Regions from separate parts of the Brevibacillus nigriterrae genome, predicted to be linked through region 2. Evidence: riboswitches for the same ligand, from Rfam matches in the RefSeq annotation. Region 2 holds a riboswitch; each other region holds the start of a gene.

What was found. A riboswitch is a leader RNA that binds a small molecule or an ion and turns the genes downstream of it on or off. The one in region 2 is predicted to bind cyclic di-GMP.
Region 1: another riboswitch for cyclic di-GMP. It lies ahead of ACPW7N_RS21465 (methyl-accepting chemotaxis protein); the one in region 2 lies ahead of ACPW7N_RS10655 (methyl-accepting chemotaxis protein).
Region 3: another riboswitch for cyclic di-GMP. It lies ahead of ACPW7N_RS15515 (protoglobin domain-containing protein); the one in region 2 lies ahead of ACPW7N_RS10655 (methyl-accepting chemotaxis protein).

The regions. Positions count from the first base shown of each region.
Region 1 covers NZ_JBNCMT010000035.1:20,075-31,037, reverse strand. The annotation lists gene ACPW7N_RS21510 (alkaline phosphatase family protein) at 1-303, opposite strand, end outside; gene ACPW7N_RS21505 (ABC transporter substrate-binding protein) at 313-1,434, opposite strand; gene ACPW7N_RS21500 (hypothetical protein) at 1,698-2,177, opposite strand; gene ACPW7N_RS21495 (hypothetical protein) at 2,174-2,353, opposite strand; gene ACPW7N_RS21490 (CDGSH iron-sulfur domain-containing protein) at 2,362-2,559, opposite strand; gene ACPW7N_RS21485 (DoxX family protein) at 2,604-3,023, opposite strand; gene ACPW7N_RS21480 (MarR family winged helix-turn-helix transcriptional regulator) at 3,166-3,633, shown strand; gene ACPW7N_RS21475 (alpha/beta hydrolase) at 3,651-4,757, opposite strand; gene ACPW7N_RS21470 (hydrogenase maturation protein) at 4,880-6,619, opposite strand; gene ACPW7N_RS21465 (methyl-accepting chemotaxis protein) at 6,643-8,154, opposite strand; cyclic di-GMP riboswitch class I at 8,330-8,415, opposite strand; gene moaA (GTP 3',8-cyclase MoaA) at 8,715-9,719, opposite strand; gene tatA (twin-arginine translocase TatA/TatE family subunit) at 9,716-9,934, opposite strand; gene ACPW7N_RS21450 (4Fe-4S dicluster domain-containing protein) at 9,962-10,861, opposite strand; gene ACPW7N_RS21445 (dimethyl sulfoxide reductase anchor subunit family protein) at 10,901-10,963, opposite strand, start outside.
Region 2 covers NZ_JBNCMT010000011.1:124,279-135,241, reverse strand. The annotation lists gene ACPW7N_RS10685 (YheC/YheD family protein) at 1-758, opposite strand, end outside; gene ACPW7N_RS10680 (VCBS repeat-containing protein) at 911-1,657, shown strand; gene ACPW7N_RS10675 (cytochrome-c peroxidase) at 1,787-2,854, opposite strand; gene ACPW7N_RS10670 (hypothetical protein) at 3,108-4,856, opposite strand; gene ACPW7N_RS10665 (hypothetical protein) at 5,043-6,308, opposite strand; gene ACPW7N_RS10660 (hypothetical protein) at 6,305-6,934, opposite strand; cyclic di-GMP riboswitch class I at 7,190-7,274, shown strand; gene ACPW7N_RS10655 (methyl-accepting chemotaxis protein) at 7,365-8,930, shown strand; gene coaA (type I pantothenate kinase) at 9,008-9,955, opposite strand; gene ACPW7N_RS10645 (methyl-accepting chemotaxis protein) at 10,218-10,963, shown strand, end outside.
Region 3 covers NZ_JBNCMT010000020.1:29,484-40,446, forward strand. The annotation lists gene ACPW7N_RS15495 (methyl-accepting chemotaxis protein) at 1-297, opposite strand, end outside; gene ACPW7N_RS15500 (SpoIIE family protein phosphatase) at 508-2,343, shown strand; gene ACPW7N_RS15505 (ATP-binding protein) at 2,367-2,798, shown strand; gene ACPW7N_RS15510 (STAS domain-containing protein) at 2,795-3,187, shown strand; cyclic di-GMP riboswitch class II at 3,358-3,440, shown strand; gene ACPW7N_RS15515 (protoglobin domain-containing protein) at 3,451-4,764, shown strand; gene ACPW7N_RS15520 (PilZ domain-containing protein) at 4,807-5,178, shown strand; gene ACPW7N_RS15525 (class I SAM-dependent methyltransferase) at 5,398-5,964, shown strand; gene ACPW7N_RS15530 (DedA family protein) at 5,983-6,621, shown strand; gene ACPW7N_RS15535 (ABC transporter ATP-binding protein) at 6,781-7,482, shown strand; gene ACPW7N_RS15540 (ABC transporter permease) at 7,506-8,963, shown strand; gene ACPW7N_RS15545 (efflux RND transporter periplasmic adaptor subunit) at 9,023-10,534, shown strand; gene ACPW7N_RS15550 (amino acid permease) at 10,786-10,963, shown strand, end outside.

The DNA of each region.
Region 1 (10,963 bases), on a different contig from region 2:
GTATAGCTCACTTACCCAATAAAAAGCGGTTGCCGCATTCCGCAGTCCATGTTCTTTTGTTAAATGAAACAGGCTTTTTTGATTAGATAGACGACAGGTATCATTGCTTGTGATCCCATTGACTGATGAAGGCGTACCTGTCAACAGCACTTCATATAGAGGTCTGGACATGCTTGGCAGTTCGGACTTTACTTTGTAAGATGCAGCTTTATTCAATTCAACAAGATGGTTTACATACCCCATTTGAGAAGAAGCAACTTGGTACTGTAATCCGTCAATGACGACCATTATTACTTTTTTCATAGATTCCTCCTATTTTACATGGACCAATACTTGCTCTTGCCACAGTTGCGGCAGTTGCTTTGCTGTATTTCCCCAAACGTTGTAATCCTTGATCGGTTTTGCATTTTGATATTGTTCGGCAGGAAGCATTTTTTTGGCCACATCTTCCGGCATCTTTACATTCGTACGAATTGGTCGAGCATAACCTTTTGCAAGATTGATTTGACCTTCGTCACTCAAGATATATTCACGGGCAAGCATCGCTGCATGAGGATGCGGAGCATATTTATTGATAATGGTGGTATAACCGCTGACAACACTTCCCTCTTTTAGAATGGATACTTCAAAACGATTTGGATCAATTTTGTCCCGGTATCCTAGAGAACTAAAATCCCACAGAAGCGCAACAGGAACTTCGCCTTTTTCCAGATTGGTTGGTTTAACATCCATGGAAGCTAACCTACCTTGCTTGGCCAACTCCGCAAAAAAATCCAAACCTGGCTGGATGTTCCCTTCATTTCCACCATGTGCCATCGCTGCTGCCAAAACAGTCATTTGTGCCTGATTGGATTTCGATACATCGTCCACAACTACTTTATAGTCGCCTTTTAATAGATCATCCCAAGACTTAGGTGGATTTTTGACAAGTTTCTTGTCCGTTAGTACGGCAATCGTCCCCTGATAAGCAACTAGCCAATTTCCCTGATCGTCTTTTGCCCAGTCCGGAATGTCATTCCAATAGCTTGTTTTGTATGGAATAGTTAATCCTTTTTCGACTGCTATTGGTCCAAATGACATACCCACATCACCAATGTCAGCGGTTGGATTATCCTTTTCAGCTTCAAATTTCGCGAGTTCTTCTGCACTGGACATATCTGTATCCGTGTGACTTAACCCGTATTTCTTGTTTAGATCTTCCCACGTACCCTTCCAGTTGGCCCATCCATCCGGCATTCCGACACTCACAACTTGCCCTTCTTTTTTCGCCATATCGGTAATCTCTTCAAGTGAAAGTTCTTTTTGTGTGTTTTCCGCCGGTGCATTTGCTTCCTTGTTCGGGGTAGCAGTATTTTGTTCACCGCCACATCCGGTAATTCCCAAAGTCAACAATCCCATTGCCAACACTGTTTTCAGAGCCATATGCTTTCTCATGTGATTCTCCTCCAATTTGTGTTTATGTGCGTTTGTTTGTTGTTTTGTACAATAAAAATATACAATCGCAATATTAACCACACGTGAATTTACCTTGTTATTTGATTAATTTCATGTAAAGAGATTGTTTCTACGGAAACACACATCAATGAATTGGAGGAAAATCAAAAAAGAACAGTTATCACAGAGGAGACCCTGCGACACCTGTTCGCTACGTTCAAGGATTATTTAACATCGAAAAAAATTTCTGAAATCAAGAGACGTTACGTAAACATTTTCTTCAGGTACTTGGCCCAAGTATTTTTTGTGTTTTTTGTACCTATCTCTTCTAATACATTTACGATATACGGAATCGTATGTGCAAAGTATGATTCCCCTTCGTCAAACATAACTAGCTCGACACCTTGCTCTTGATAGTGTTTCAATCTTTCAATAAAATTTTCTGTTGGCATTTTGATAGTCAGAGCCTCACCATTCGCTAAGCACAAACCATAATGTTGAGCAAAAACATACGCAATCTTCGAATCGGTAAACACATAATACGTAGGATACTTGTCCAAATGGAGACCAAAATAAGGTCGGAGGTCCATACCTGTTTCATCTATTTTCTTAGGCCAAGGAGATACGACGAAATAATGACCTTGCTTGATAAACGAATATAGAAAATCCTTTATCGCCTGCTCTTGTTTCATTTGATCTTCAGACGCTTCATTAATCGCCTCGATCAATGGTTGCAGTTTCATTTATATTCTCCCTTTTCTATCTTTTTTCTTGTAATTACTTCCACTTTTACCACATTCATCTGAAAAGCGCAAAAAAATATTTTTGCAGCTTCTCTTTGGTCACAAAAAAACCATGAAGGAGCCTCCCCGGCAGTTCCTTCATGGTTTTGTGTAATTTGAAGCTGACTTGGTTTCATTAGAAACGTTACGCCCTTGAAGATTCACGAAAACCACAGCTATTATGCGTTCCGTCGCAGAAAGGTTGAGTTGAACTCTTCGTGCACCGGCACAGGGCGACAGTATCAGTTACTTTAAACGCTTTACCTTGACCGTCTAACAATTCGATTTCCCCTTTTAACACAAAAGGACCATTATCAAACTTTGTAACAGTGACTCTATCCATTTGCTTTCACCCCCCTTCCATTTCGGTATCACAAACGTTTACACTCATCCAACTTTCTCCTGCCCAAAACGCTTTTTCATCGCTTTATCAAGAGTACTCTCTCCTGTTAATGAAATGAAAAGGCTGACAACAAGGAGAATAAAATCAAATTCATATCCTGTCGCGTTCGTCGCAATAAAACCAACCGACAACTTCACCTTGAAAAGCGCCACTAGTAGGATGCAAGAAAAAATAGCGGAGATATAACGTGTACCGACCCCAAGCATCAGCAACAGCCCACCAAGTAACTCCACCCCAGTAAGCACAGGAGCTGTTACGCCGGGTAACGGAAAACCCTGTTGTGCCAACCAGTCGGCCAGGTTTCCCATTCCCCATGAGTATTTGAATACTCCATGTGCAGCAAAAATGAATCCTACTGATATCCGCAAAATTGCATTAGCGAAATCCGTCACTCTTCCTTTCACATTCATCTTCTCCCGTCACTTTATTTTGTTGCTTAATCAACAATTGATTCAGCAACAAAATCTTACCATGCTAATTGTTGCTTAGTCAACATTTTTGTTTTATAGTGAATTCAAGGCATTTTTTCAAGGAGATGGACCGTAAATGGACAAATTAAACCCACAACAATTGGAGTCTTGGCGCACGTTTTTAAAAACCCATGCCAAGATCATTACCTTGATTGAACAGGACTTGGCTTCGGAAAAAAGAGTTCCCCTTTCAACGTACGATGTATTAATTGCTTTATATGAAGCTCCTGGAAAGCGGCTTAGGATTAACGAAATTGGTAAATCAGTTGTTTTAAGCAGGAGTGGTCTAACCCGCCTGGTTGACCGCCTTGAACGAGAAAACCTCATTATCCGAGAAAGGAGTGAAACGGACCGACGGGGTGCCTTTGCTGTCCTGACAAGAGATGGACAAAGAGAACTCCTAAAGGCTTGGCCCGTTTATGCCAAAGGGATTCAGGAACATTTCGTTTCGAAAGTATCCAATGAGGAACTTGAGTTATTACGCACTATCCTGCAAAAAATGCAATTCGACGATGAAGAACAAGAAAAAACACCACTCATTTGAATGGTGTTCTTTGCTTGCTATTTTCGAAGCCATTCGTTGGCAAGCAACGTTGCTCCTTTTACCGCCTCTGTGTTGGCCAAGTCGTTAAGCATCATAAAGTCATGGATGGTGCCGAGAACTCGTACTGCAGTTACAGGAACGCCAGCTTGCCGAAGTTTGGCAGCATAGGCTTCTCCTTCATCACGCAGTACATCCGCTTCATCTGTGATGACCAAAGCTTGGGGAAGACCTCTCAATTGCTCAGTTGTCGCACGCAACGGGGAAGCATAAATTTCCGCTCTTTGTTTTGGATCGGTTGTGTACTGATCCCAGAACCACTGCATGACATCACGACGAAGGTAATACCCCGTGGCAAACTGCTTATATGATTCTGTATCAAACGATGCATCGGTTACGGGATAAAAAAGCAGTTGCTTATGAATCGGCGGACCGCCACGATCTTTGGCCATCAGAGTGACAGCAGCGGTCATATTGCCACCTACACTGTCACCTGCCACCGTCAGTTTATCCGGATTCATACCGTACTTTTTGCCGTTTTCTGCAATCCACTTTAATGCAGTGTAGACCTGCTCGATTGCGACGGGGTATTTGGCTTCCGGTGAGAGACTGTATTTTGGGAAAACGACAACGGATTGTGACCCCACAGCCAGATCACGAATCAAACGGTCATGCGTCTGTTCATTCCCTAACACCCAACCTCCTCCATGGATATATAAAATGACAGGGAGATTGCCTTTCACATTTTTGGGCCGTACGATTTTCAGAGATACCTCACCTGTTGGCCCCCCTTTGATCGTAAGGTCTTTTTCATCTACGGGCAGCTTTTTAACGGGACCCGATTGAAGTTTGTTTAAGGCTTCCCGTGCTTTTTCGGGACCAAGTTCGTTCAAATAGGGAGGGTTGGCGGTAGCGTCAACGATCTTTTGAGCTTCCGGCTCTAATACTACCTTTGGTGATAGACTTGCAGGTACACCCTGTTCTGCAGCAACAGCACCTACTGATGTGGGGGCGACATCAAAAGAATCAGAGTGTCTGAACTCCGTTGAATTCCCACAACCTGTTGCTAACATCATGAGTGTTACGCTTGAAATTACGGTTAATTTTTTAATTAGCATCTTTTTCATGAAGGTACCCCTTTGATTCAAGCATTTTTTTATGTTTTGATCTTTTTCGAACCAAATTATTCAAGCAATAAAAAAACAGCCATCACAGAGAAAACCCTGCGACAACTGTTTGGATGTTTCATCTAATCTGCACTAACAGCAACTTCCTGTAAAACATGAATAGTTAGCGGACTAATACGATTGATTACTACCTCACTGCACGTTGGACATGTTTTATAAACAAACCGTTTGCGTGCTTCATGATAGAGAGAATCTGGTGAATAAAAGTTCTCCCACATCTTATCTAACTCTTCTTTTCGATATTGCTCCAGTGGCTTTACTTGTTCATCCTTCATCCGCATTTCCTTTTTAGCATCTAGCAAATGCTGGTAATCAGTACAACAAGCAAGCTTCTCCGCTATTTCCGCCACAGCATAAGAAAAACTATCTGTACTTTCGCCAAAAGCTCCGTCAATGAGTCCAATTTTCTTAGCAGAACTTGTGCCTAAAGAAATACACTTTTCCGTAATTTCAAATGAATTTTGAGCCCCAACTCTCCTAGGTAGCAGATACGTCCAGTACTCAGACCCGTACAGATTACCCATTCCTTTGTAGTGCGGATTTAAGATCACACCTTCACGAGCGTATACATAATCGGCTGCAAGTGCCAGAATGACTCCACCCGCACCAGCATTACCCTGCATAGCTGAGATAACCAGATGAGAATTTGTTGTGATAATTTCATGAACCAAATCATCAATTGCATTGATATTCTTCCATGATTCATCTGCAGGACTCTCAGCAGCTTCAATCACGTTAAGATGGATACCGTTTGACCAAAAATCTGATCCACCCATTAATACAATCACTTTTGTATCTCTTTTTAAACAAGCACGATATGCTAATCGAAGCCTGTCACACTGTTCCGTACTCATAGCTCCATTGTAGAAATCAAAGTGTAAATAGCCTACTTTGTTTTTCTCTTCATACCAGATTTCTCTGTATGTTCGACCCTCGTACTCATCGTCGAAAGCTAATGGAGATTCAGCTATATTGCTTAACTTATCCGCTAATGCAAGAAATGCTGGCACTTTAAATGTGATGCTATTATCGGTGCTTTTTCTTTTCAGATGAGTAATCCAAATCGCTCCATCACCCGTTGCCCTGCAAATCGCATCATCACGCCAGGCAATTATTTCGCCGGGGTTCCCTTTTAACACATCTTCTTCATGTGCTCCAAATAAATAATATTCTTCTCCGTAAATCTTATCCAACACACCGGGTTGACTATCTCCACTGCGAATTTTCTTTGCAATTTGCTCTGTACCCATAGACCAATCAATTGCTCGATCAGCTTGCTTCATTGTGGGCAGCAAAGTTCCTTTTACATCCTCTTTACTGTAATCAAGTGGTTCCGGTTTAAAATCACCTTTTTCAAATCTCTCGACCGCCAAAAGCAATCCCTTCATAGCTGCTTCTGTAACTTCATGTCTGTACAAATTACTCTTGCTTGCATTTCTCATTTTGAAATTAACGGAAGCCCAAATGTCCCCAGCATCCATCTCTTCATTGGCTTGAAGTAAAGTTACCCCCCATTCACTTGCACCATGCAATATCGCCCAATCTAAAGATGATGGCCCTCGGTCACCCTTGATCCCAGGGTGGACAATGATACAAGTGTGATTACGCCAAATCACGTCAGGTATTGCTTTTTTTAACATCGGGGCAACAATTAAATCAGGTTTGTGTTTTTCAACTGCCTGAATCATTTCACTATCCCCAATGGCCAGATATACATCAACCTGATGTCCAATATTGGTAAGTTCATCATAAGCTCGTCGACTCATACTGTTATGAGCTGTAGTTAGAAATAGGATTTTCATTACACTCACTCCTCTAGGCATGTTTATAACTTCAATTCTTTCGTCTTTTCAATCAAATCTTGTAGTTCGAACGTAATCTCGTTAAGTGTAGAAATGAGAGTAGAAAGATTCTCCACAGATGATAGTTGCTGTTCAGATGAGGTTGCTATATTTTGAGCGTTAGTTGATGCTTGTTCTGCAAAAGATGCCATTTCTTGAATAGATGCTAATGCTTCTTGTGCTCCACCTGAAACCCCTTCCGTTGAGTATGATATCCTCTTAATTTGATCAGCTACTTCATCAATAGACGTATGTATTCTTTCAAATATTTCTCCTGTTTCCTGCACAAGCTCTAATCCGGCTTTTACTTCACTGATCACTTGATCCATGGATTTCATGGATGTGTTCGTCTCCGATTGGATTGTCTGAATAATACCAGCAATCTTGCTTGCAGAGATAGCAGATTCCTCAGCTAATTTTCTTACTTCATCCGCAACTACAGCAAATCCCTTTCCGTGCTCTCCCGCTCTTGCTGCCTCGATAGCTGCATTTAATGCCAGTAAATTCGTTTGCGAAGCAATATTTGTTATTAATCCGACAATTTCCTGGATCTCTCTTGAACGATTATCCAACAATTTAACTGTCTCAGACGTAGTGTTAACTGTGTCATTGATCGAACTCATCTGCTTGACTGTTTTTTGTATCATCGCATCACCATGTTCAGCCTCATGTGTAGTCGTTAATGACGCTTTTGATACAATCGTTGACGTTTCTGTAATTTGTTGAATATTTAATGCTACTTCTTCGATTATCTGTGCACTATCAATAGTTTGCTTTTTTTGGATACTAGCACCGCTCGAAACCTCTTGAATGTGGGAAAATATCTCCTTGATAGCCATTTGATTCGATTCATAATTACTCTTTAATTGAGAAGAAGCATTCATTAGTTTTTCAGTGGTGGAAGACAATTTTCTTATGATTCCACTTACTATTTGTTGACTCTGTTCCTTTTCATCCAAGACATCAAGCAATTTCTGCTTTTGGATTGTTTGCCAAATAATTGCACCAGAAGTCCCTAATAAAAACAAAGCATGGATAAGGACCATTGAAAAAGAGTACTGCATGTTCCCAAAAACATATTGACTAAAGAGAAAGTAACCAGCAATATGGTGAATCGCAAATATCACAGTCATGATCAATGTTAATTTGATACTCTCGTAGTAACCTATTATTGCTACTACCATAAAAATGGAAAAATGATACTCTACCATCCCATCGCCACCAGCAATCATGGAGATACTGCTAAATGTAATGGTAAGTGTATTGAAAAGTGGAATGAGCGGATGATCTTTATTGATCCGGTAAAGCACAATGGTAACGATAAATAATATCATAGGAAATACAAGGAAACCGTTTGTTACTAAACCTGATCTTTCAACATTTGAAACTTCCATATGCTGAAATAAATTTACTGAATGATGAAGAAAATGAACAAGACCTGAACACAGTAAAACGATTGAAGACAAAATCAGTATAAGGCGATTCTTAACACTCATTAACACTTTCATCTCTCCCAATATTTATTTATTTCAAACACAACTTGGTTTGATTGAAAAAGATTTTTTGACTTCTTTCGCCAATCTGACATCTTCTTGTTGGAAAAATAGATAAGAGTGAATGTTGAAAATAAAAAAGATGACTATCTAAGAATAGCCATCCTCTTATCAGCTATTCGGCAACCCGGCTATCGTGGCTCATAGAGCTTTAGACCCGTGGCTTTGCGTCCTCACCTTTCAATGAGTTTGCCTTTGTCACTAGTAAAATTTATAGATAACAATAGGAAAGATTAACCATTTATCATCTGAAATATAATAACATTTTACAACAATAAACGACAGTAAAAAAAATCACTTTATTATTAAATTTACTTTTTTGCCACAAGTTGTATTAATTGCAAATTTCACCGTTGGCCTTTATTGAATTAGAAGATAGTCATGTTCAAGATATATTATGTAGGAGGCGAAGATTGATAAAGCTAACAAGGGGGAGCGAAAATGAAAGAAGCATAAGTCTGCCATTCAGGCAAATTTATGCTTCCAATCGAAAGAAAGATATTTCAACCACCAATATAATACATTTCTATCTTTTTTTCTTTGTTTGTATAATGTAACCGTTCTTCAGAATACCGGTCAGTCCGTCCATTCCAAATTTCTTTTACAGAGGATACAATTTCTTCGAGTGAAGCTCCTTCTCTCATTAATTTGCGGAGATCAAATCCTTGGTTGGCAAACAAACAGGTATAAATCTGTCCATCAGCAGACAAACGAGCCCGTGTACAGGTTGAACAAAATGCATTCGAGACGGAAGAGATATATCCAATTTCAGCTTGGGTCCCCACATGCCGATAGCGCTTCGCCACTTCTCCAAAATACCGGGATGTGACTGCTTTTAGAGGATACTGGGCTTGAATCCGATCATGAATCTCCTGAACAGTGACCACTTGATCCATATTCCAACCATTTGAATTTCCAACATCCATAAATTCAATAAACCTTAACGTAATTTTGTGCTTTTTAAAAAAATGAACCATTGGTATAATTTGGAGATCGTTCACATCCTTTTGAACGACCATATTCACCTTTACCTCAAGCCCCGCTTCTTGCGCCGCAAATATTCCGTTTAAGATCGTACCGACTTTGATGTTTCTCCCGTTCATTTTTTGAAAAACGGAATCTTCCATTGCGTCTAAACTTACATTCACCCGCTTTAATCCAGCCTCTTTTAACGCTTGAGCATACAAGGGGAGATAATAGCCGTTTGTCGTTAAAGCAATATCGTCAATTCCGAAAATACCAGATAATTTTCTGATTAAATCTGCAAGGTTTTTCCGAAGTAAAGGTTCTCCACCTGTGAGTCTTAATTTGTTCACTCCAAGATGCGCAAACGCCTGAACAATTGTTTCGATCTCATCAAAAGATAATAGTTCCGTTTTGTTCAGGAATGTTCGATGGGCATACACTTCTTCCGGCATACAGTATGAACAGCGAAAATTACATTGGTCAATGACGGAAATACGTAAATCCTGAAGAGGCCTCTCAAGAGAATCGAGCAGGCTATTCATCTTTGTTCTCGGCTTTCCACAGTCGTTGTGATATTTTTGACTGGCTGTTCTTTCATTTCTTCCACCACATCTGATGTCAACTCACGAGTCGATTTTTTAAACTCTTTTAACGTTTGACCAACCGCTCGTCCGATTTCAGGCAATTTTTTTGGGCCAAATAAAACCAATGCAAGAATCAGAATTAAAATGAGCCCAGGAATACCAATACTGGTCATGAAATTCACCCCTCGTATAAAACTTTCTTAAAAAAATCCTTTGCGCTTTGTGCACATCACACATATTTCGTCGTGTTCCCTCAAAGTGGCAAACGAATGATTGCAGACCCCGCACTGCTTCTGATAAACGGGATATTGAACAGAGACAGCAGGCGCAATACCATCTTCTACCGAAATAGCATGCTCAGGACAGATATCCACACACAACTGACAAGATGAACAGGCTTGTGCCGAAATACTGAAACCTGTTTCCGACAGCTGAAGACATTGTCGCTCACAAAGCCTTTGGCAGGCAGCACATAACGTACAAGTCTCAAGGTTAAGCGAGATTCTGCAGAATTGATAATCAGGATAATACTTGGTCAAGTCCAAATCTTGCTGATTAAAGCGCCATTTTGCGGGTGCGAACTGCCTTACAAGTGATTGGCTTTCATTTTTCCAGAAAGAGAAAAGCTCTCTTCTCGTATACTTTACTTCTTCTTCTTCAACAGCCTTCACAGCAGTAGTGAACGGTTGCTCGCCAAGTTGAAGCAGCATAGAATTCGCTTCTTCAATTTGCTGTCTCAGCTCGTCTAGCAATGCCGGATCCTCACTGACGATCGTCCTGATCCCTTTTTTATAAGAAACCAGCAATTCCTTGACAGTAGGGAATTGCTCGCTTGTGATCACCAGTTGATTGCCAACCACTGTTCTTTTCGGGAAGATCCCCGCCACCGCCTGAACAGGACAAGCGGAAATACAGCTTCCACAATCCACACAATTCTCCCTGTCTATGTAAGGCTTGCCATCGACGAGAGAAATTCCTTCGTTCTGGCATGCTTCCAGGCATTTGTTGCACGATGAACGGGGACTCCGATGGCGCGTACAAGAGGGGAGTATTTCCAACCCATAATCAAGGCTTTCTACCCAGTTACTAAATAAACCCATCTTAGCCACCTCTTCAAAAAGATTTTGGTTGAGAATCGACTAGGCACCCAATGTATAAAATACGTAGCGTCCAATAAACTCAGCCACAAATACGATGGCTAA
Region 2 (10,963 bases):
GGATAATTTCTTGTATTCCAGCGTTTTAAATCGGTAATTCGGGAGTACATTCGCCTGTTGCCTAGCTTGACAAAAGGAGTAATGGCAGGATTGGTATTTACCTCGAGTATCCAGGGCTTTCTGCGCCGCCGTGAAATGGCCACATCTACACCGAGTTCCCAGACTTTCGGGAAAACTCGTTGGAACTGACGTCCCGTGGCCCGACTCAGACCGTACAACGATTGCAGGTAATTTTTCGTTGCGCGTTTTTTCATATGCCGGCGTAACAGTCTTGCAGCAGACATAATCCTCCCGCCTTGGCTTCTGTTGGTAACAATCATTCTAGGAGGCGCAACACGCCCGACAATACCAGCAACCTCCCAATTGCGGAGTTCATTTTTCAGTACCATGACTCGCAAATCAAAAGGTCGGCGGTGATACCGAAGCATACGAATTCCTTTTTGAACAAGATAGGGTTTACTTCCAATTTGCCTGACAATGAATCGATAGAATGAGTGAAAGTCATTAAAAATAACCCTCGAGGTTCCCCCTCGCAGCTCATATTTTGTATTCAGTTTTCTTGCTCTCATGACGCCCCTTCCTTTTAGACCATTTACCGGCTTGAGATAAACTGCCCTGTATTGGCGCACCATTCTGTGGAGGGTATTCATCCCAAAACTCTTCGTGGGGGGGATGTGTGCAGCTATCATCTTGTCTTTCTTGAGGGCATGAGTCTTTTTGAGTTTGCTGGCAATATATCGCTTACCGTTTCTGTTCATCTGGCAGCACTCCTTACAATCATGTAAATGCTATACAGTATACGAAATGGTGCTCAAGACAGATATGGTTCAGATGCTCATTTGTTTGAGTCACGTCAATCATCTGCCCATCATACGGTATAGGAAAAATACCTGGTGTTAGGAGAATGTAGATGGTTTTCTATGACTCGGCTGAGTGGCATGGGCAAGTGCGACCTGTTCAAAATTCACTTGCAGTCATTGACACGAAAATAGGTGATGTGAACGGTGACCGGGTTCCCGACATCGTCAGGCTAATGGGAGTCCGCTCTTCTGATGGCAGCAGATCTTTTGTGGATCAACTTTCTCTATCGATTCAAGATGGGCGAACGTCAATGACATATTCGATGCCATTACGTGAAAATGCAGGTTATCATCCTACTTTGTTTTTAGGCGATTTTACGGGGAATCGGGTAAATGATATCTTGGTGAGCCTTGATACAGGAGGTTCAGGAGGATATTCGGGCAACACCATGTATTCGTTCTTGAATAACCAGGCCAAACTATTATTTGACTCCGAACAATATAACCGGCAGCAACAAAATAATTATACGGTTACCTACAAGGACTATTATCGTGTAGAAGTAAAAAGCACTTCGCCCGCCAAAACCTACTTGATTGACATTCAGTTAAAAGGAAAGGAATACTTATCAGACCTGTATAATCCTAATGGAACACTGAAGAAGCCTGTTCAAGGAGAAGTGACAGCCTTGAGTGGTGAATTCCCGATTGATTGGAACAGAGATGGTCGATATGAATTGCTTGCGATCCAGAGGACAATCGGCCTATATAATGCTGACACACTCGGGTATGTAATGAATTTTTTGCGATGGGATGGTTCCAAATTTGCGACGTACAATCAATGGTTCTCGATTCCATAATAAGGGGAAAAAGAGAAGAGAGGGCTAAAAACCCTCTCTTCTGTATAAGTTTGGGGCCCCGCCCGACGATGCAACACGGATGTTGCGTTTAGTCGACCTCCAGCGATAGCTTGTGTCGGGTGGGTTATTTTATGGAATTTGCGGGATATCAACCTTAGGTACTTCGCCGCTCAGTGCTTCAAGGAAGGCAACAAGATCGTTAACTTCTTCATCTGACAAGTTGAGCGGGCGCACGAGTGGATCTTTGTTTCCGTGATTGCCTCCACCTTGATTGTAGTATTCAATTACCTTTTTCAAAGTGTCCATGCTTCCATCGTGCATGTATGGAGCAGTATGTGCAATACCTCTTAGAGCAGGTGTTCTGAATTTACCTTTATCCGCCTCTTGTTTGGTTACGTTAAACCGCCCGTCGTCACCTTCCATACCGATGTTATGGAAGTTTTGATCAGAAAGAGTCGGGCCTGCGTGACAAGACATACAACTTGCTTTGCCAGCGAATAACTTCATACCACGAATTTCCTGTTCATTGAGAGCTGCTTTATCGCCCTTGAGGAATCGGTCAACCTTGGTGTCGTTCACGACAATCGTTCTTTCGAAGGAGGCAATGGCTTGACCGATGTTTTCACCAGTGATTTCGCTGTTAAATACAGTTTTGAATTCATCGACATAGGCAGGAACCGTTTTCAACTCTTTTACAAGTTCATCAAGATTTTGGTTCATTTCTACTTTTGATTGAATCGGGCCGAGGGCCTGTTCTTCGAGGTTAGCTGCTCGCCCATCCCAGAAGTTGGAAGTGTAATAACCTGCGTTAATAACAGTTGGACTATTGCGGGGGCCTTTGAAACCTTCGAAGCCTACGAATGTCGGTAATTTATCGCCATATCCGGCACCAGGTGAGTGACACGTTGCACAACTGGATTTATTGTCACCTGATAATCTGGGATCAAAAAACAGCTTTTTACCTAAATTTACTTTTGATTCGGTCATCGGGTTGTCAGCCGGAACTGGTATTTCGCCAATCGGCTGGAACTTTGCAGTTAGTTCTGTTAGATCTTGTTCATTGCTGGCAGGCTGTGTTGTTTGCTGCTGGGGCTGTGCTGCCTGTTCTTTCGGAGCAGTTGAAGTAGGCGAGTTGCTGCTACAACCGACCAAGGCTACAGCCAAGAGTAAACCGAGTCCAATCCCCATTTTCTTCATTTTTTCATCTCCTAATAGTGAATATAAGGATAACATAATTATCAAATGACAGTATATGTTACCTTGTAGGTAGTATATATTTAAAATAATTATCATAAGCGAATCACTTTTGAATATATTGTGAAAAAAATCACAATGTATTATACGCACCGTTTGTACCGTAAAAGGCAAAAATATATGAGGAACAGTAATAAAAGCAGCCCGTTCTCGCTTAGGAGACGGGCTGCATCATGTAGACAACAGTCACAGAAAATTATTCATTTTCTTCAAATTGCTCCGGATTTCCAACCAATCGCTCGAAGTTACCGTTTTTGTCGATTACTACAAGGACAATATCGTCCGAATCGGATTCTGTTGAAATGTTGAATTTGAATGTTTTGCTTTTAATGTCCAGCTTTTTCACTTCAAGGGTTTCATATTTTCCATCAATCAATTGAAAAGCGAAAACTTCTTTTGCCGCTTTACCTGACCAATTGCCTTCATAGGAAAAATCTTCTTCCAGTTGCTTATATTGCAGAGAACGATCTTCAACCAGGTCAGATTCAATCGACCTACGGATAATGTGTACTTTGCCTTTGGTATCCGTAGCAACGAGGGTTAATACGTCGCCTTCTCCCAAATTGATGTTTTCTGTGAAGGAGAACTTCCCATCTGTATCAGTTAAGTCATATTGTTTGGAGATTGTTCCAATTGTGTACTCAAGTGACTCAATATCCGAATCGCTGAATTTTCCGTTAACGGTCAAATCTTGGGTGAAGTCTTTCTTGTTTTTGAAAGAAAACTTGATTGATTTTTCATCAATCAGCGTCTTCGCTTTGACTGCAGTTACTTCGAATGGGAACGTATAGTTGTTGTTATTTCGTACATAGTACCCTGTTCCAGTCGGCACGTTTTCGAAGACTGCCTCGCCATCACGATCTGCAACTGCCTGAGCATGAAGTGTAATAATTGTTCCTTTGGTAACCTGATATAACGCTACAGTTGAATCTGGGTCAGCATTTTCAACCTTTACCGTTCCCACTTTTTCACTTGCAGATAATCCTTCCAGTTCATCATATTTGACCGGTTCAGAGGTAATGGCACCTTTTGGCGTTGTAATTTCAAGGACGAAGTATTCATCTTCCTTGTATTTCAAATCATCTGTGGCGTACATATCTAGGTAGACAATTCCCTTAAAGCTCCCTAGTGGTTCCTTGAAAGATTTGGTGATTGGTTTTCCATCTTGCTCTAAGCCCAGGAACCAGCCTACACCCAGTCTGTTGGTACGCCAGGTTCCTTGGTAGTCAACTTTGCCCTGATCGTCTGTCGTTTTCAACAAAATTGAGATGATTTCTGTTTTTTCGGGGATATCCATCATTAGTTTCAGGTGAAGATCTTTCCGTTTGTCAGTCTTGAATCCATCAATACCTACTTTGTCTTTTGTTGTACCGACAGAGGCGAATTTGAGGATTTCCACCCCATTAGACAGTTCTACCTTGACATAAGGAGTCAACCCGGATGAAATGTTGCCCTCACTTGTGATCAATTCGATGTAGTAATATTCGCCTTCTTTGATACCGCCGTTGTTATCTGTGCCATACAGATCAAACGTGTGCTTTCCTTTTTTGAAAGTACCGAGGGTAGTTTTGAATTCTGGATTCAACACTTTGTTGTCCTCATAGATTCCGAGTAGATAGCCGATTCCTTCTTTACTGGTCTTCCATGTTCCGTGGTAATTGATTTTGCCCGCTTTATCTGTCGTCCGTACCCACATGGCTTTAATTTCAATGTCTTTGGCAAGATCCAGTGAAAGCTTGAAATGTCCGTCCTTTACTGCATCTGGTTTTGCGTAAGCAATGGACATATAGTCATACCCATCATCCAAAAATGTGAATTCATCTATGCCTATAGTTGAGATCGTATCTGCGGATGTAGTTGCTGGATTGCCGAATGTTGCAAGACTGACAACGAGTGTGAAGCAAAAAACGAAAGACATCAATCGCTTTAATGCGTGTAACTTCACGATGAAACCCTCTCCTTGAAATAGTTTTTTAGGGAAAACCCGCCAATTAAAAGTACCATAGTTTCTTTTTACTTTCTGTAGCACGGACTACAAATTACCAACTGAGTAATGAATAAAAAACACCTCCACTTCAATCGTCTGAGAAACGAAAAAGGGAGGTGTTTGTTGTTAGTTTGTCCAGATTCACTAAATTACTGCCAATTTCAGCTTTGCAAGGAAGATAGTGAATTTGTTATCCAAAGCAGTTGATTCAGTTTTGCCGTAAAGTTTAGACTTTAATCGCTCCATATCTGTATCTGAAATTTTTAGCAAACTGTCCTTGATAGAACCTAAAATGCTGTTCAGTTTTTCAAGAGAAAGCGCCTTGTCTCCTTTGCCAAAAGTACTTTCTTTATATCGTTTATCAAATTCCCGCTGCAAATCTGCGTTGTCAAAAGTGATATTTACCTTCTTTTTATTGCCCATTGCATCAATTACATAAAAACTGGATGAACTGGATTGACCGTTGGATAAGCGCACGGTGAGACTTGCCTTATGATTTCCTACCATAAATTCAAACTTTTGTTTCCCGGCGGTAAAGAGCGAATCGGCAGATGGTGGTTTTGGCGGGTAGTTATGATTGTTGACCTGCTGGTAGATTAAGTTGGAATAGCCTTGTCTCAGCGTATTTAATTTGGCTTGAGCGTTTTCGAGTAATGTCGTCTTGATTCCCGTGGGTGCATCTGAAAGAGCAGAGGCTAACTCATCGGATCGAGCAGTTACCCATTTGTTCAATTCCACTAGGTATTGGTCAAGTTTGTCTTTCGAAATAAAGCCGGATTCGTTTTTGATCGCAGATTCCATATTTTGCAGGTAATTGCTGCCCGTGTAGGATAACTGCTTATCCCAATCCGTGTATGTCGTGCGTGCATCAATGGTTAAGATCCGATTGGCGATAATCAGATCCTCGACGTCAGACCATATTTCTACATCCAGTTGATTGATTAAATTTTCTCCGTCAAGCCATAGTTCGGCAGCTTCATCCGATGTAATTAATAGGTCTTTCTCTGCCTGTTCAAGTCGTGTAGCCAAATCATCCAAGCTGCTTTGCAGCCACTCCATATGCTGATTTAATAATTCTGGCACCTCATCATTATTGAACCCATTTCGATCCTCATCGAGGCGTCTAAATACCGATTCAATGTACTGATTCTGGCTTTGAGGAAGTGATTGCAACCAATTCTCGTAAACTGGATTTACAGGGGGTGGTTCCTCCGAAGAAGCAAGAGCCATCCTTGGAGCCGAATAGGTGCTGAGGTTTTCGTTTGTACTGTCTGTATAACTGCTTTTTTCATAGATGGCAGCCAATTCACCTGAATTACTGGATTGTACTGATTTGCTTTTCTCTGGTGTAGGACTAGAAGTAGAATAAGTACGGCTAACCGTATTCACATTCCCATTCGAAATTCTCACAGTAAAGCTCCTTTCACCAATCGTTTTGCCGCTTTTTTTACAGAACTTTTGTTATGCTCGGAGTAATCCTGGGCAAAAGGGAGGATTTCTAATCCGAGCGAAGGGCAACTCTTGACAACATGACACAGATTGACAAGCACACGTGCCAGATGTTTTTCGTTCCATAAGGGAAGTACACTTTTGAGAATGGGGTAAACTTCTTGTGCAGTATATACGCTTGCCTTGGCATAGTTGCCCAAACAATCAATGGCATAATCTCGTACAATCGTACTTTTGTCTCCTTGAATCATATCAGACAACTTTGACAGGACAGGGGCAATCTGTTCTGGAACAAGTGGTGCGATCAGGGATATGGCATGCATAGCCTCCCACCGCACACGAGTTGATTTGTGGTTGAACAGCCCAATTAACTGGTCAGCAAAGCTGGCAATCAGCTTGGGCTTTTGTTCTGCTACCTTGGTAAAAACCTCTGCACAGTCCCCAACAAGGGCTTGGTCACTGCTAGTTAGCCCTTCGCCAAGCACCAAAAGCAGGTCTGGCTGTTCTACACAGTGAGCGGCAACATGCCGATTGGATGCCTCTGTTTGATCGCCTGTTTGAGAGGAAAGCTGAGAGAGAATCGTCATCATGAATCTCCTATGTCTGGAATATATCTCTAGTTTACCATCTTAACAAAATATGACAAAAAATTTTTATCGACCGAAAGAAAAAAAGGGGGCCAATGCCTCCTTTTTTTCTTATCAAGATTTACTTAATAGCAGAAATTTTCTTATCGTTCGACAAAAAATTCAAAAATATGTAACAAAATTGTTTGAAATGTGGTTCAATAGGGAATAGGTATTTATACTTATAGCAAGGTAATAATAATTAAAAATTAACATGCTACGAAAACGCAAACTCTGTCGAAAGAGGAGGACGCAAAGCCACGGGTCTTTGGCTCAACCAAGTGATAGCCGGGCTACCGAATAGCGTTACATACCAATGTAATCTATTCCTGTAATGAAAAGCTATTCTTCAAGGTACTCATGACAGCACTATTACTGGGAGGAAGGATTTATGAAATTATCGGTTGGAAAAAAGTTGTATGCAGGCTTTATCATTGTTCTTCTGTTAGCTTCTTTCATCAGTGCAATAAGTTTCTATCAGATTTCAAACCTGGATACCACGTATAAATTTTTATTGGATGACCGTGTAAAAAAGGTAATTCTCGTCAAAGACATGGTTTCCGAGCTGAGAGAAGAGTTCAAAAGCATTCGAGGTTACCTGCTTTCTGATAATCCGAAACAGTTGGAGCAGTTTAATGAAGCCAAGAAGCGGTTTGATAATTTGTCCAAAGAGCTTGATCCAATGCTTACCCTCCCGAAAGGAAGGCAATTATTTGCGGATTTGACGCAAATAAGCGATGAGTATGCTGCATTTTCTACGGAACTACTGGCATTGAAAAAGGCAGGAAAAAACAAGGAGTACAGCAACCTGATAGCAACAACAGGAACTGACTTGGGGAATCGATTCGCTGCCAAGGCTGACGAGTTCATCTCGTACCAACAGGAACTGCTCGATCAGACTCTCCAAGAAACAAACGAAGACGTTAGCTTCAGTAAAACCCTATTGATTACGGTAAGTGTGACCGCGATCCTCTTGGGGCTTGGCATTGCCTTTGTCATGAATCGTGCCATCAGTGTGCCGGTAACCCGGATGTCACAAGCAGCACAGGAAATCGCATCTGGCAACCTTACCATTGAAGACATCTCCGTAAAAAGCAAAGATGAGATCGGTGATTTGGGTCAAGCCTTTAATCAGATGAAACTGAATCTGCAGGTTCTCTTGCGACAAGTAGGAGGAAATGCAGAGCAGGTAGCAGCTTCAGCAGAAGAATTAATGGCAAGCAGTTTGCAGACCAGTAAGGCAACCGAACAAATCACCAGCTCCATGATGGAGATGTCTAGTGGCATCGAGGAAATTTCTGCGAGCACCAATGAGGTAACAGTGGCTTCGAATGATGCATTGAAGGTTGCTAAAGAAGGCAACGAAAGCATCCATCAGGCAATTAAACAAATGAATGCAATCAGCACAACCGTAAATGATCTGGCGAAATCGGTAAAAGGCATGGGCGAACAATCGACAGAAATTGGTCAAATTGTGCAAGTTATTAATGGTATTGCTGCCCAGACCAACCTGCTTGCACTGAACGCAGCGATTGAAGCGGCGCGAGCGGGCGAACATGGCAGAGGATTTGCGGTGGTAGCCGATGAAGTGCGCAAGCTGGCCGAACAATCCTCTCGATCAACCGAGCAAATCGGCAAGATCATCGCTTCCATTCAGCATCTAACTGATGATGCAGTCCGTTCGATGGAAAAGAGTCTGAACGAAGTGAATACAGGAATCAATCTGGTTGAGCAATCAGGAGAAAACTTCGGCAAAATTCAAGAATCAGTGCAGAGTGTAGCAACCCTGATGATGGAGTGCTCTGCAGCATCTGAGCAAATGGCTGCAAGTACGGAGGAAGTTTCTGCCGCGGGACAAGAACAACTGGCTTCCATGGAAGAAATCTCAGCATCGGCAACTGCTTTAGCCAAAATGGCAGAACAGTTGAACATGGTTGTTGCGAAATTCAGATACTAAACAAGAATTCGATATCGTCATACGAAAAAATCCCTTGGGTCAACCCAAGGGATTTTTGTGTAATACGAAAGGAATTTTTACGTTTTACGCAAGTGAATAGCGGAAATCAGATGATTGGCCCCTTTTTCCAGAATCAGATCAGCCCGGGTACGTGTAGGAAGGATATTCTCTACCAGATTAACCGCATTGATCTCACGCCATATTCCTTCCGCCACTTGAGAGGCTTCCTCATTTGTTAATGTTGAATAACGATGGAAGTACGATTGGGGATTGGCGAAGGCAGTATGACGCAAGATCTTGAACCGCTCTACATACCAGCGGGAGATGTCCATTTCATCAGCATCCACATAAATGGAGAAATCAAAGAAGTCGGATACGAACACCTGTGGAATCTGACTGGATTTGTTGCCAGAATCCGTTTGCAATACATTCAACCCTTCTACGATCACAATATCTGGTTTCTCAATTACCAGCTTTTCGTCAGGAAGTATGTCGTATGCCAAATGAGAGTAGACAGGTGCTTCTACCCGTGAGCGCCCCGATTTAATGTCCGCAATACATTGAATGAGGCGGCGAATATCGTAGCTTTCAGGAAATCCTTTCCGCTTCATCAGCCCTCTTTGCTCCAGAATCCGGTTTGGATACAGAAATCCATCAGTGGTCACAAGAGCTACCTTCGGATGGTTTGGCCAATGGGAAAGCAATGCTTGCAGGATTCGGGCGGTTGTGCTTTTGCCTACTGCTACACTGCCAGCAATTCCAATGATATAAGGAACTTTTTCCGTCTTATTTCCCAAGAATTGATTGGTTGCCCCGTGAAGCTGCTGGGTCGCTCCCACATACAAATTGAGCAGACGGGAGAGGGGGAGATAGATTTCTGTAATCTCTTTCAAGGAAAGATGTTCGTTGATTCCTTGAAGCTTGGACAGGTCATTTTCAGACAAGGACAACGGAGTGGCTTTACGTAAGCGCTCCCATTCATCCCGAGCAAAATTGATATAAGGAGAATAAATGTGATTCGACATTTGATAAAGGCCCCTTTAAGGAAAAAAGTGCATTGTACAGGCATTATATCACAGAATAGTGACAATCCTAGTACAGTTTATGGGTAATAAACCTGAGAAACAAGATGGACCCCATGATCAAACATTTTGTAATGGAGAGCATATACTTTTTTTTATCGATAAAAACTTTCAGTCAGTGATATCTATCATATTTTGGAAACATTTACTTCTTTAGTATGGGGATATACAAATTGTTAATATTGTTTTTGAAAGGGGATTATTTGTGAAATTTACTATTCACAAAAAGTTGTTTTCTGGATTCACTGTCATTTTGTTGATCCTGGGTGTCATCTCTGGATTAGGCTACTACCAGATGAAACATGTGGATACGACCTATTCCTCACTAATTAATGACCGTGTGCAAAAGTTGATGATGATTAAAGATATGGAGCTATTGATCTCCAAAGAAGTTCGGTCCGTTCGCGGGTTTTTGGTTGTGGGGCAAGACCCCGCTCTGCAAGATTTCTATCAGGCAGTGGAAGAATATAAAAAAGTGAGTAGTCAATTGCGTGGGATCACGTCAGATGAACAACCCTTGAAATTATTGGATGATTTGGATAAAGAACAAGGCAATTACATAGAAGTAGCTGAAAAAATGATTGCCTTAAAAAAACAGAATAAATCAGAGGAAACTGCTGAATTAATGGGAACCACTGGGGTTGAGACTGTAAAGCGTTTTACGTCGACAGCAAATCAGTTGCTCCAGTATCAGCAGGAACGTCTTGACTTGGGAAGACAAGAGACTTCGAAAAAAGTAGAAACAGCAATCCTGATCATCATCGTCCTCAGTGTTGCTGGAATGGCGTTTGGAATGGGTGTTGCTTATTTTATCAGTACCATTATCTCCAAACCGATCGCTTTGGTATCAAATGCTGCAGAGCAGATTGCAAACGGTGACCTAAGAGGTGGCGAAATACTTGTTTCCAATCAGGATGAGATTGGTGATTTAGCAAAGTCGTTTACTGTAAT
Region 3 (10,963 bases), on a different contig from region 2:
ATTGCTGACCTGTTGGGAAACTCGCTCCAATTCCGTTTTTTTCTCAGCGCTTGTCCCTTCGATGATATGCACATTTGTAGCAATGGCCGCAAGCTGGGAAATTTCCTTTTCGATTGCCATATCCAGTTGTCTTGATTTATTATAAGCAATCGCTTTGATTGTTTCAGAGGATAACTGAAACATAGACCCTTTTGCCTGATCGTAGACAAGCCAAGATACGCCGACCAGTGAAAAGAGACTGATTATAAAGACGATGGCACTTAGCTTAAAGCCGATCGAGAAATTCTTGTATGACATACAGCAGGCACTCCCTTAGTGTGAAAATAAATGTAGAAAAAAAGAATATTATGACAGATAATGTAACATATTTCCGAATTTTTGTAAGCGTTTCCTATAAAAAAGTAATAAATTTGACAAATAGCCTGTATTGTCCTTTTAAATTTTGCTAGGTATCATTTTGGTAAGCTTAGCAAGGTTGTAAGCGCTTATCGGGAAGGGAGGCCACTTGTGGATTTATCGCTCTTTCGCAATACCTTATACCCTTGTCAGACGATTGATCGGATTGTTTCATTGATTGTGGATTCCATGAATGTTGCGTATTGCTCAGTCTCTCTATTTTTCGAAGGGAAGACAGTAGTTGTTTCTGAAAAAGGAGAAAAACGTCAAAATTTGTCGGATTATCCATTTCAATTATCAGTTCCTTTAACTACGAAACATTCTGTGCATATAGGATCACTCTGCCTGTTTGATACACGACAAAGAGAAATGAAGGAAAAGGAGTATCAGATGCTTCAGGAATATGGACGTCTCCTGGTTTGTGAGCTTGAGGAAAAAAAGCAACAAATGGATTTTCTTTTGGAAGAGAGTGTGCAGCGGTATAAATCACTATTTGAGCAGAATCGGGATGCTATATTTTCGATTGATTCGGCAGGGGTTTTTACGAGTGTAAATCCCGCCGTTGAGAGAATCATCGGGTACTCACCTGAAGAGCTGATTGGAAAAGCGATTTTCGCCATTATGAGCGATGAGCGTGTAAAGACAATTATGGAATATTTTGCGAATACGATGAACGGAGAGACGCAAGAATTCCACACGAAAATCACACATAAAGCGGGCTATAAAGTTGATCTACTCGTGAAAACGTCACCGATATTTGTAGACGATCAAATCACGGGTGCATTCGTGGTGGCCAAGGATATAACGGAACATATTCGCCAGGAAATGATCTTAAAGCAAACGTTGATGGAGCTTGCTGATCTGAAACTGGCTTTGGACGAATCTGCGTTGGTCTCTATTACAAATGAAAACGCCATAATTACGTACGTTAACGATAATTTTTGCAGGTTGTCCAAATATACGAGAGATGAGCTGATTGGACAACATTACTCGATTATCGATACGGAAGAGAATGCGCCTGATTTTTTTGGGCAAGTAAGTAAAGTAATTACGCAAGGGATCGTGTGGAAAGGTGAGATCCAGAACAGAGCCAAAGATGGTTCGATTTTCTGGGTGGAAACAACGATTGTTCCTTTTTTAAATGAAGAAAAACGCCCTTATCAATATGTAACCATCAAACAGGACATCACTGCTCGCAAACTGGCGGAGGAAAAGATTTTGCATGAACTGGAATTAGCCAAGAAAGTCCAGCGAAGTGTGTTGACCCCGCCCCTGCAAAATGCAGATATCTCAATTGAAGCCAGGTATCAGCCTTCTGAACAGTTGTCTGGTGATATGTATAGCTGGTATCCAATCGATGAGCATCGGTATGGAATCATCATACTTGATGTGATGGGGCATGGTGTGTCAGCATCACTTGTGATTATGTCCATCCGTGCCTTGCTTCGGGGCTTGATCACCCGTGTGACTGATCCTGGAAAGGTAATGGAAGAATTGAATTCACATATGCTTACCCTTTTCGCAGACGAAGAACAACCGATGGTCACTTTTGTCACTGGTTTGTATGTAGTGATCGATACAAAGCAAAAAACAATTGAATATGTGAATGCAGGGCATCCAACAGGCTATCTTCACCAGAAGGGAGAGCTGAAACTTTTAGATGTAGGGAACATTCCGTTAGGGGTTCTCGACTCCTTCCCGTTTCAAAAAGGCAAGCTGACCTACCAAGAAACATGTAATCTATTATTGTATACAGACGGATTATTGGCAGCTTACGGACCATCACCTGCGAATAGTAGAGAAAAGCTTGAGCGCATGATTATTGCTTATAGCCTTGAAGGCCACCAATCGTTATTCGACCGACTGCTTGATGCGAAAACAACTGACTTGACGACTAAAGACGATATTTGTGTGGTATCGGTGTGTATGCCAGGTGAGACACACTAACAATTTTTTGGGGGAGGTAGCTCGTGATACATGTTCAAATAGAGTGTCCTGCGACAGTAGAGATGGTAGAGTTTCTTGATCAAATTTGTGAATGGACAGTCATGAGGGTAAATCAAGTAGAGACCAAAAGGCTCGTTCTTGCTGCTCATGAGGCAATCATTAATTCAGTGGAAGCAATGAAACGTTGTCACGGCGAGGCGTATAGAGAGCAAAATATATCATTGAAAATAGATGTGAAACAAGAAGAGATAGAAATCAAAATCATCGATTCTGCAGGCGGATTGCCGCTTGAAGTACAAAAAAAACTGGAAGAGCGATGTATGGAGGACCTGATTTGGGAAGAGGACGGTAGAGGAATTTTGTTCATGCGTCATTTAGTTGATGATGTCTGGCATGACCATGCGGAAGATGGTCGGTTTATTATGGGTTTGAGAAAGCGGGTGACGCAAAAATGAATAACTTGTCCAACAATTCCACTCCTGTGGAGATACAGGTTCAAAATGGTAACGGTTATCAAAAAATCAGTATAAAAGGAAAACTGTTATTCGGAAGTACCAACTCGGTCAAAAACAAGCTGAAAGAATTTATTGGTCAAGCAGATGGATTCATAATTGATTTGACAGAGTTGCAATTTATTGACAGCACCGGTTTCGGGGTATTAATTAACTTCGCCAAGTTAGTTGGAATCCAAAAGATTGCCATCGTTATCCAGGACGAAATCATCCGTGAGCTGTTCATGATCTCCAAGCTGAACCTGCTCTTCCCACTAACAGCTTCGGTTGATGAAGCCATCGCAGCCTTGCGAAATGGGTACAATGCTACGATTCGAATTGATGAGTATTAAGGTATTGACCAAGCCGGCCATTGAGTCGGCATTTTTAATGGAAATATATACAAAAAATGCATAAAAAAGAGTCGAAATTTGTAGAAATTACTTGTAAATTGCTAAGAATGTATATATATTAAATATTACCAATATAACAATGTTGAAAAATGCCATTCTTACAAATATTTTTATCAAATGGGAGCTTTGAAGAATCATCTCTATATGGGCACTTGGATGATTTGGAGCTAGTAGTGCAACCGACCAAAGAGAGGGACGCGACTATGAATTTTTTCTCCAGAGCATTCGGTTCGAAACAAGAGTCGCAAAAGAGATGGATTGATAAGGCGAAAAGCGAAAAAGTAACCGTAAACATAGCCCCAGGAAGCGAAACACATTTGCAAATGAAAATGATCCAGCTTACTGAAGAGGAAATTCAAATTGCTAAATCCATTCAATCGTTGATTCGTACAAATGTGGACGCAATCGTATCAAGCTTTTACCAATCGGTATTGGAAGTAGAACTCTTGAAGCAAATTATTCAGCGACACAGTACCATTGATAAACTGAAAGTTACTCTGCAAAATCATGTCATTGAGATGTTTAACGGGCGTATCGACAAGGAGTTCCTCCAACGCCGTATTCGTGTAGCCGAACGACATGTACACATCGGGCTTGCTCCCAAGTGGTATATGGGTGCATTTCAGAATTTGCAGAATACATTAGTAGATATTGTTCATCAGAATATTACAGATAGCGAAGAAATGATCCGGATTACCAAGGTTGTTACCAAAATCCTCAATTTCGAGCAACAGCTTGTGTTGGAAGCGTACGAAAAGGAAAATATGCGCCAACAAGAAATGCAATATGAAAAGGTAAAAGAAGAATTAAAGAGCAAGGTTCTTTCCTTAAGCGAAGAATTGGCAGCGCTAACAGAACAGACAAGTGCTTCGGTTGAACAGCTTGTGGCGAATAGCAACGAGGTAAATCATCAATTTCGCCAAAGTGCATTAAAATCAAAAGATAGTCAGGAACTCGCCTACAAAGGACAAGATCGCCTGAATTATTTGGAGAAGCGGATCGAAGAGATTTTCACAAGCACCCAGCAGATGGAAGAGACTGTCATCAAGCTAAATGAATCCTCCAATCAAATTCGCCATGTCATCGGATTAGTTCAGGATATTGCCGAGCAAACAAACCTCCTTGCTTTGAACTCAGCAATCGAGGCGGCCCGTGCAGGTGAACATGGCCGTGGCTTCTCGGTTGTTGCCGGTGAAGTTCGCAAGCTTTCGGAGCAAACCAAACATTCCATCAAACAGATTACTGAGCTTATCGCTCAATCTAGCAAATTCTCAGAAGAAGTAGTAGAATCGATTAAAGAGGTTCAGACTTTGGTTGAGACAGGGCAGGTTGAATCGAAAGCAACGAAGGAAGCTTTTGATCAGATTGTAAAGTCTATGGGAAGCAGTATTGCAGATATTCAGAATGTCGAAGAACAGATCGGACAATTAGTCTTTGTCATCGAAGAAATTGGTTCAGCGACGATCAAGGTTTCTTCATCTGCAGAAGCATTAAATCATGCTGCCAGACACGTTTAGTTCGATCAGAGGTGGACCGTTACATGGATGGAGGGAGTATTTGTGGAATATAAACGCAAAGAGATGTTCCGCATGGTGTTCAATAATCCATTAGATGCGAAGTCCACAATTGTTGAAATAAACGGCGTGAATGATATTCAAATGGAAGAGCACGTCTTCCTTCACGATATAAGCCTTCATGGTGCCAAGTTTGAATGCAAACAAGACCTTCCAAGTGATAAAGCAAAAATTCGCATTTTGCTTTCATTTGTACTAATTGACAAGCAGTTAAACCTGATTGGTGACATTGTGTGGAAGAAACCAAGTGGCAAGGACTTTGCTTACGGAGTTCAATTTGATGTAGATAAATCGATCGAATCAGAATTGTTGTGGGAATTAAAGCAGTTTGCCAAACGCAATATACAACGGAAATAAATAGAGTCTACTCAAAAGAGTCTACCTTATTGGTAGGCTCTTTTTCATTTACTGCCGGAAGGAACTAGCGGCAATATATCCGTCTTGGGTCTGATGGATCCTCCGCCAACAGTCAAGTGCATAATCCGGCGCACGCTCGTTTTTGGATCGCCATTATTCCACGATAATGAAGGCAATGAATTTATCTTTTTCTTATCCAGCTTTTGGGGGTGCAGTAACTTGTTAAGTGCAGCAAATAGCCGTTATACCTTTTTGACCAAGTTTCTTCAATCACCAGGTCAAATTGGCAGTGTGACACCCAGTTCAACCTTTTTGACCAAAAAAATGTTTGAAAACGTTGACTGGAATGAAATTGATCTCATTGTTGAATTAGGTGCTGGCACAGGAGTGTTTACAGAATATATCAGTCTTCATAAAAAAACAGCAACAACAGCAGTAATCATTGAGAAAGACGATGAAATGCGCAGTGCTTTGAAACGGCAATATCCTTCGTTTCATTTCGGTACGGAGGCCGAAGATTTGGCAGAGTTTACCCAAGAACGAAATTGCAAACAAGTCGATTGCATTATATCAGGCTTGCCGTTTGCGAATTTCTCACCAGCGGAGGGAGAGAGGATCTTGCAAGCTAGCCTTCGTACGTTAAAACCTGGCGGGCTTTTTATTGCTTTTCAATATTCGCTTCAGATGAAGAAGATGCTGGAGAAACATTTTCAAGAAGTGACCATCGAGTTTGTCCCATTCAATCTTCCACCAGCCTTTATCTATACATGCAAGAAAATAAGCTAGTGGGGGGATGAAGTATTCATGGATATGGCATTTGTACTTTCGGGCATTGAGCAATACGGATATGCGGCCCTATTCTTCTTACTTTGGCTTGGAATTGTGGGAATGCCCATTCCAGATGAAGTCGTAGTGATGAGTGGAGGGTTTGTCACTACGTTAGGAATATTGGAACCACTCCCCTCTTTTTTGTTGTGTTATGCGGGAGTAGTAACCGGGCTTTCGATCGGATATGTGATCGGGAGAACCATTGGAGCGCCAGCCTTGCAAACGATCATGCGGAAAAAGAAAATGAGTAACTATGTGGAGAAAGGGAATGCGTTAATACAGCGATATGGAAGCCGATCGTTGATCATTAGCTACTTCTTTCCGGTGGTACGTCATGTTGTCCCTTACCTGGTCGGCATTAATAAAATGTCATTCGCCCGCTATGCCCTCTATTCCTATACAACCGGGTTTGTTTGGACACTAATATTGTTTTTGATTGGGAGAACGTTTGGTCAATATATTGAGCAAATTGGTGCAATTGTGGCACAGTATGGCTGGCTATCCGTTCTTCTCTTCGTCGGAATAACCGGGATAATCATCATGGTTGGGAAAACAAGGAAGCCAAGTAATCAAAGCAATCAAAGCAAATATACACAGGAAGCAAATCGAAATTAGTATCTAAGACCTCAGGTGCGCCAACACTTGGGGTCTTTTCAATCTATTAAGGATTAGTTAAAAAAGATAATTTATTCCAAAAAGATGTAACGGTATTACTAGTTAATCGTCATATATAAGTGGAAAAAAATGAGAAGAGAGTAATGAGGTGTCGTGGGGATGAGTAATCAACCGGGAGAACTCACGGTAGAGAGAGTAAATCACAGCTATGGAGCGGGAAAAATGAGAGTTCCAGTGCTATACGATATTGGTTTGCACATCAACAATGGAGAATTTGTCGCACTTTGCGGTACTTCAGGTTCAGGCAAATCAACCTTGTTGAGCCTGATGGCAGGTTTGACCAGACCTGAGGAAGGGCGAATTTTTATTAATGGAGAAGAAATCTCCAAATACAATGAAAACCAGCTATGCCTGTTTCGCAGGCGTTGCATGGGCTTCGTGTTTCAGTCATTTAATCTCCTGCCCAACCTGACTGCGTTGGAAAATGTGGAGCTGCCGCTGACTTTTCTCGGAGTTGGTAGACGTGAGCGAATCAAACGGGCGACGGAGATGTTAGCAATGGTTGGTTTGGATGAGCGGGTCAAGCACCGTCCAAATGAGCTCTCTGGGGGCCAGCAGCAGCGGGTGAGTATTGCTCGGGCCTTGGTAGCCAAGCCGAGTATTGTCCTTGCCGATGAACCGACTGGAAATCTGGACAGTGCAACAGAAGAAGAAATTCTTATCCTGTTGCGGCAGATGAACCGTGAACATAAAACGACGTTCGTTATCGTTACACACGATCAGGGAGTGGCACAAAATTCAGATCGTGTGATTTTTTTGAAGGACGGACGAGTGATGCAGGGAGAAAGCATGCTTGCTTAATCGCATGAGAAGGTGTGGAAAACATGAAAATAATTGATTCTTTTCGAATTGTCTGGCGGAACCTGTGGCGGATGAAGCTTCGCACGGTTCTCACCTCGATTGGTGTCATGATCGGGACTGCAGCAATCGTTGCCATGATTTCGCTTAGTTTGGGATTGAAAGAGAATGCCGTCAAGGGTCTGGAAAGCTGGGGCAGTTTGACGGAAATGGAAGTTGCTCCTATGTTTTGGAATGAGAAAGAAGACAAAGAGATTCCACCAGATGAAATAAAAGTCATGAACTGGGATGCGGTCCATGAATTAAAGAAGATCGACGGGGTCAAGGCAGTGATGCCGATCCGTTCGTTGCACGAGTCAACCAAACTGAAAATTGGCAGACGAGAAGGCCATGTTCAATTGATCGGCGTGGATGTCAAGGAATCATCTTTCATGAAAAGTGACGATGTTGAAAAAGGGGAGTACCTCAAAGGCGCGGCAAACGAGATCGTCGTTTCTTATGAAGTTACCCGTGAAATGCGAGATATTGAGAAAGAAAAACGGGAAGAACGAAAGCGTCGGGCAAGCGAGCGTGCTGGACGTACGGGTGGAGGTGTTCCATTCGGCGGCGAAAATGAAGGGGTTTCTGCACCGTTTGACGCTGTGGGAAAAACCGGGACAATCACTTTGACCCGCGATTTTGAAGACGAGGACGGGAATCGTAAATTTGAGAAAAAAGAGATCCGTGTCCGCGTTGTCGGTCAACTGAAAAAAGAAGAGAACAACGGAATAGGAAGAGGGGCAGCTGCCTATGTTCCACTTGCCATGGTAGATGAATTGCAAAAGTGGATGGAGACTCAGGATAAGCGAAACAGTGATTTTTCTGGTGAACCACAACGCAAAAAAAAGGGGCGTAATGCGGACGACAAAGAGTTTGAAAGTATCTTCATCAAGGTAGATAAGCGAGAGAATGTGGAAGCGGTTGTGGAGCAAGCCCAACGGAAGGGCTATGAAATCTACTCGCCAGCAAGCGCACTGAAGGAAATCAACAAAATGTTCTTCGTCATCCAGATGATTCTGGGTGGAATCGCTGCTATTTCATTGCTGGTTGCGACCATCGGTATCGTAAACACGATGATCATGTCCATTCTCGAGCGAACCAAAGAGATCGGTATTATGAAGGTAATTGGAGCTACTGTTTACAACATTCGCTGGCTCTTTCTGATCGAGTCTGGCTTTATCGGTCTGATCGGAGGAATTACTGGATTAGGGTTGGCTTATGGAGCCGTTTATGGACTCAATTATCTTGCCAAACAAAATCCAGATTTCAATTTGTTCGGTGCCAGTATGGGAGGCGAAGAGGCTGCCGCTCAATTGGCGACCATTCCATTATGGCTCGCACTGTTTGCGATTGGTTTTTCGTTTGTCATTGGCATTCTTGCCGGAATTTTCCCCGCATACCGGGCATCCCGCTTGAGTCCAATGCAAGCCATCCGTTCGGAATAAAGAAGAGACGAAGAGATGTAATCAAATAAAAATATCGTGAGAAGAATGAGAGGGTTCACATGAGCAAGAAAAAGTGGATCATTATGGGGAGTATTGTACTTGTTTTGGTTGGGGGATTTTTTGGATGGAAATATTGGGAATCAAAGTCTGTTGCAGAAGAGCAAGTACCAGAGCAAAAAGTAGAGATGCCTACAGCTATGGCAGATAAAGGCGAAGTGAAAAAAACAATCTACGCTACAGGTACTGTGGAGGCGAAAGAGTACGAGGAAGTAAAACCGGAACTGTCCGCCAAAGTAGAAAAGCTGCTCGTGAAAGAAGGCCAATCGGTTCAGAAAGGTGATGTACTCTTCACGTTCGACAGTGAAGATGCAGAGCTACAGTATCAGAAGCTGGAGATTTCCTTGGCCAAAACAGAACAGGAAATCAGGAAGCTAGCCAAGCGGTTGCCGGAAATCAAATCGGATAAGCAAGGCAAGGTTAAAGAAGTCATGGTGAAAGTGGGAGACGAAGTAACACCCAATACCGTACTCGCAAAAATAATTGACGTGAATCATTTGAAAATCAACGGGAGGTTCTTCGGTACTCAGGCAAATAACTTCAAAAAAGGGCAAAAAGTGCGTGTTTTCTTACGGAACTCCCTTACTTTTGTGGAGGGAGAGGTAATTGAGCTTGATTCCGTTGGTCAGAACGTAGAGAAAAATGGGATTCTTTTTGACGTAACCGTATTGGTGAAAAAGGTGCCAGGAATAGTCGTTGGAGATCCTGGTCAGGTGGAATACCGTAGTCCCTCTGGAGAAGTAGTGATGAGTCATTTAGCCACAAAATTTGAGGCTCCAGAAGAGATCGACCTCATCGCAACGACTGAAGGCAAAGTGGCGAAAGTGTTGATTGACAAAGAAGATGAGATCAAAGCAGGTCAGCTCGTAATTGAAATGGATACGGAATCAAACGAGATGGATTTGAAAGAAAAAGAAATCTCTCTGAAGCAAGCACGTCTGGAACTGATGCAAAAGCGTCGTGATATCAGCAAGAAACAGGTTACAGCGTCTGTAAGTGGCGTAGTGACCAAGGTTAATGTCAAGGAAGGCAACAACATTGATGGGAGTAAGCCAGCCATGGTGATCCTGAATATGTCTGAGGTATTTATGAAAGCGTCCGTGGATGAGGTAGATATTCCTTACATACAGGAAAACCAGACAGTAGACGTCTATGTTACCGCTTTTGGCAATCAAGTATTTACTGGCAAAGTAATCAAAATACCACAAGAAGGCACGACACAAGATAAGACCGTTCGCTTTGAAGTAAAGATTGCAATTCAGGACGGAGGCAAGATCAAGCATGGCATGACCGGTGACTGCGACATCAACGTGAACAAGGTAGAGAATGTCGTGCGCCTCCCCGTCAATGCTGTTGAAGTGTTAGAAGACGGCAAGGGTACAGTTATGGTCAAAGATCCGAAAAGCGGAGAACCAACACCCAAACAAGTGGAGATTGGCGTAGAAGGGGCCGAATTTATCGAAATCAAGAGCGGGATCAAGGAAGGGGAAGAAGTCTTGCTGATGGGTGTGTAGTGATAGAATCAAAAGAGAATGATGAGGTATAGATGGATACCCTTTTCGGAATGCCCGGGGAGGGTATTTCTATTGTTATCGGAAAGGATTATATTTGTCATTTTCATGACTTTTTTCTAAAAAAATAAAATTTATTTAATAGTTTTATAGTATTAGTTAAATAATAGATTTGATTTATTCTTCAATTTAAGATATAACAGAAAAGTTGAAAAAAACATATATACAGAGAGAATAAGTCAGAAGGAGAAGACATGGAGAGTAATCAACAGGATTTACAAAGATCAATGAAGGAACGCCACATCATGATGATTGCGCTGGGTGGTGCAATCGGAGCAGGTATCTTTAAAGGGAGTAGTTCCGCTATCAACATGGCCGGGCCTGGTGTTGTACTTGCGTTTATACTGGGTGGCATTATTATGTTTTTTGTCA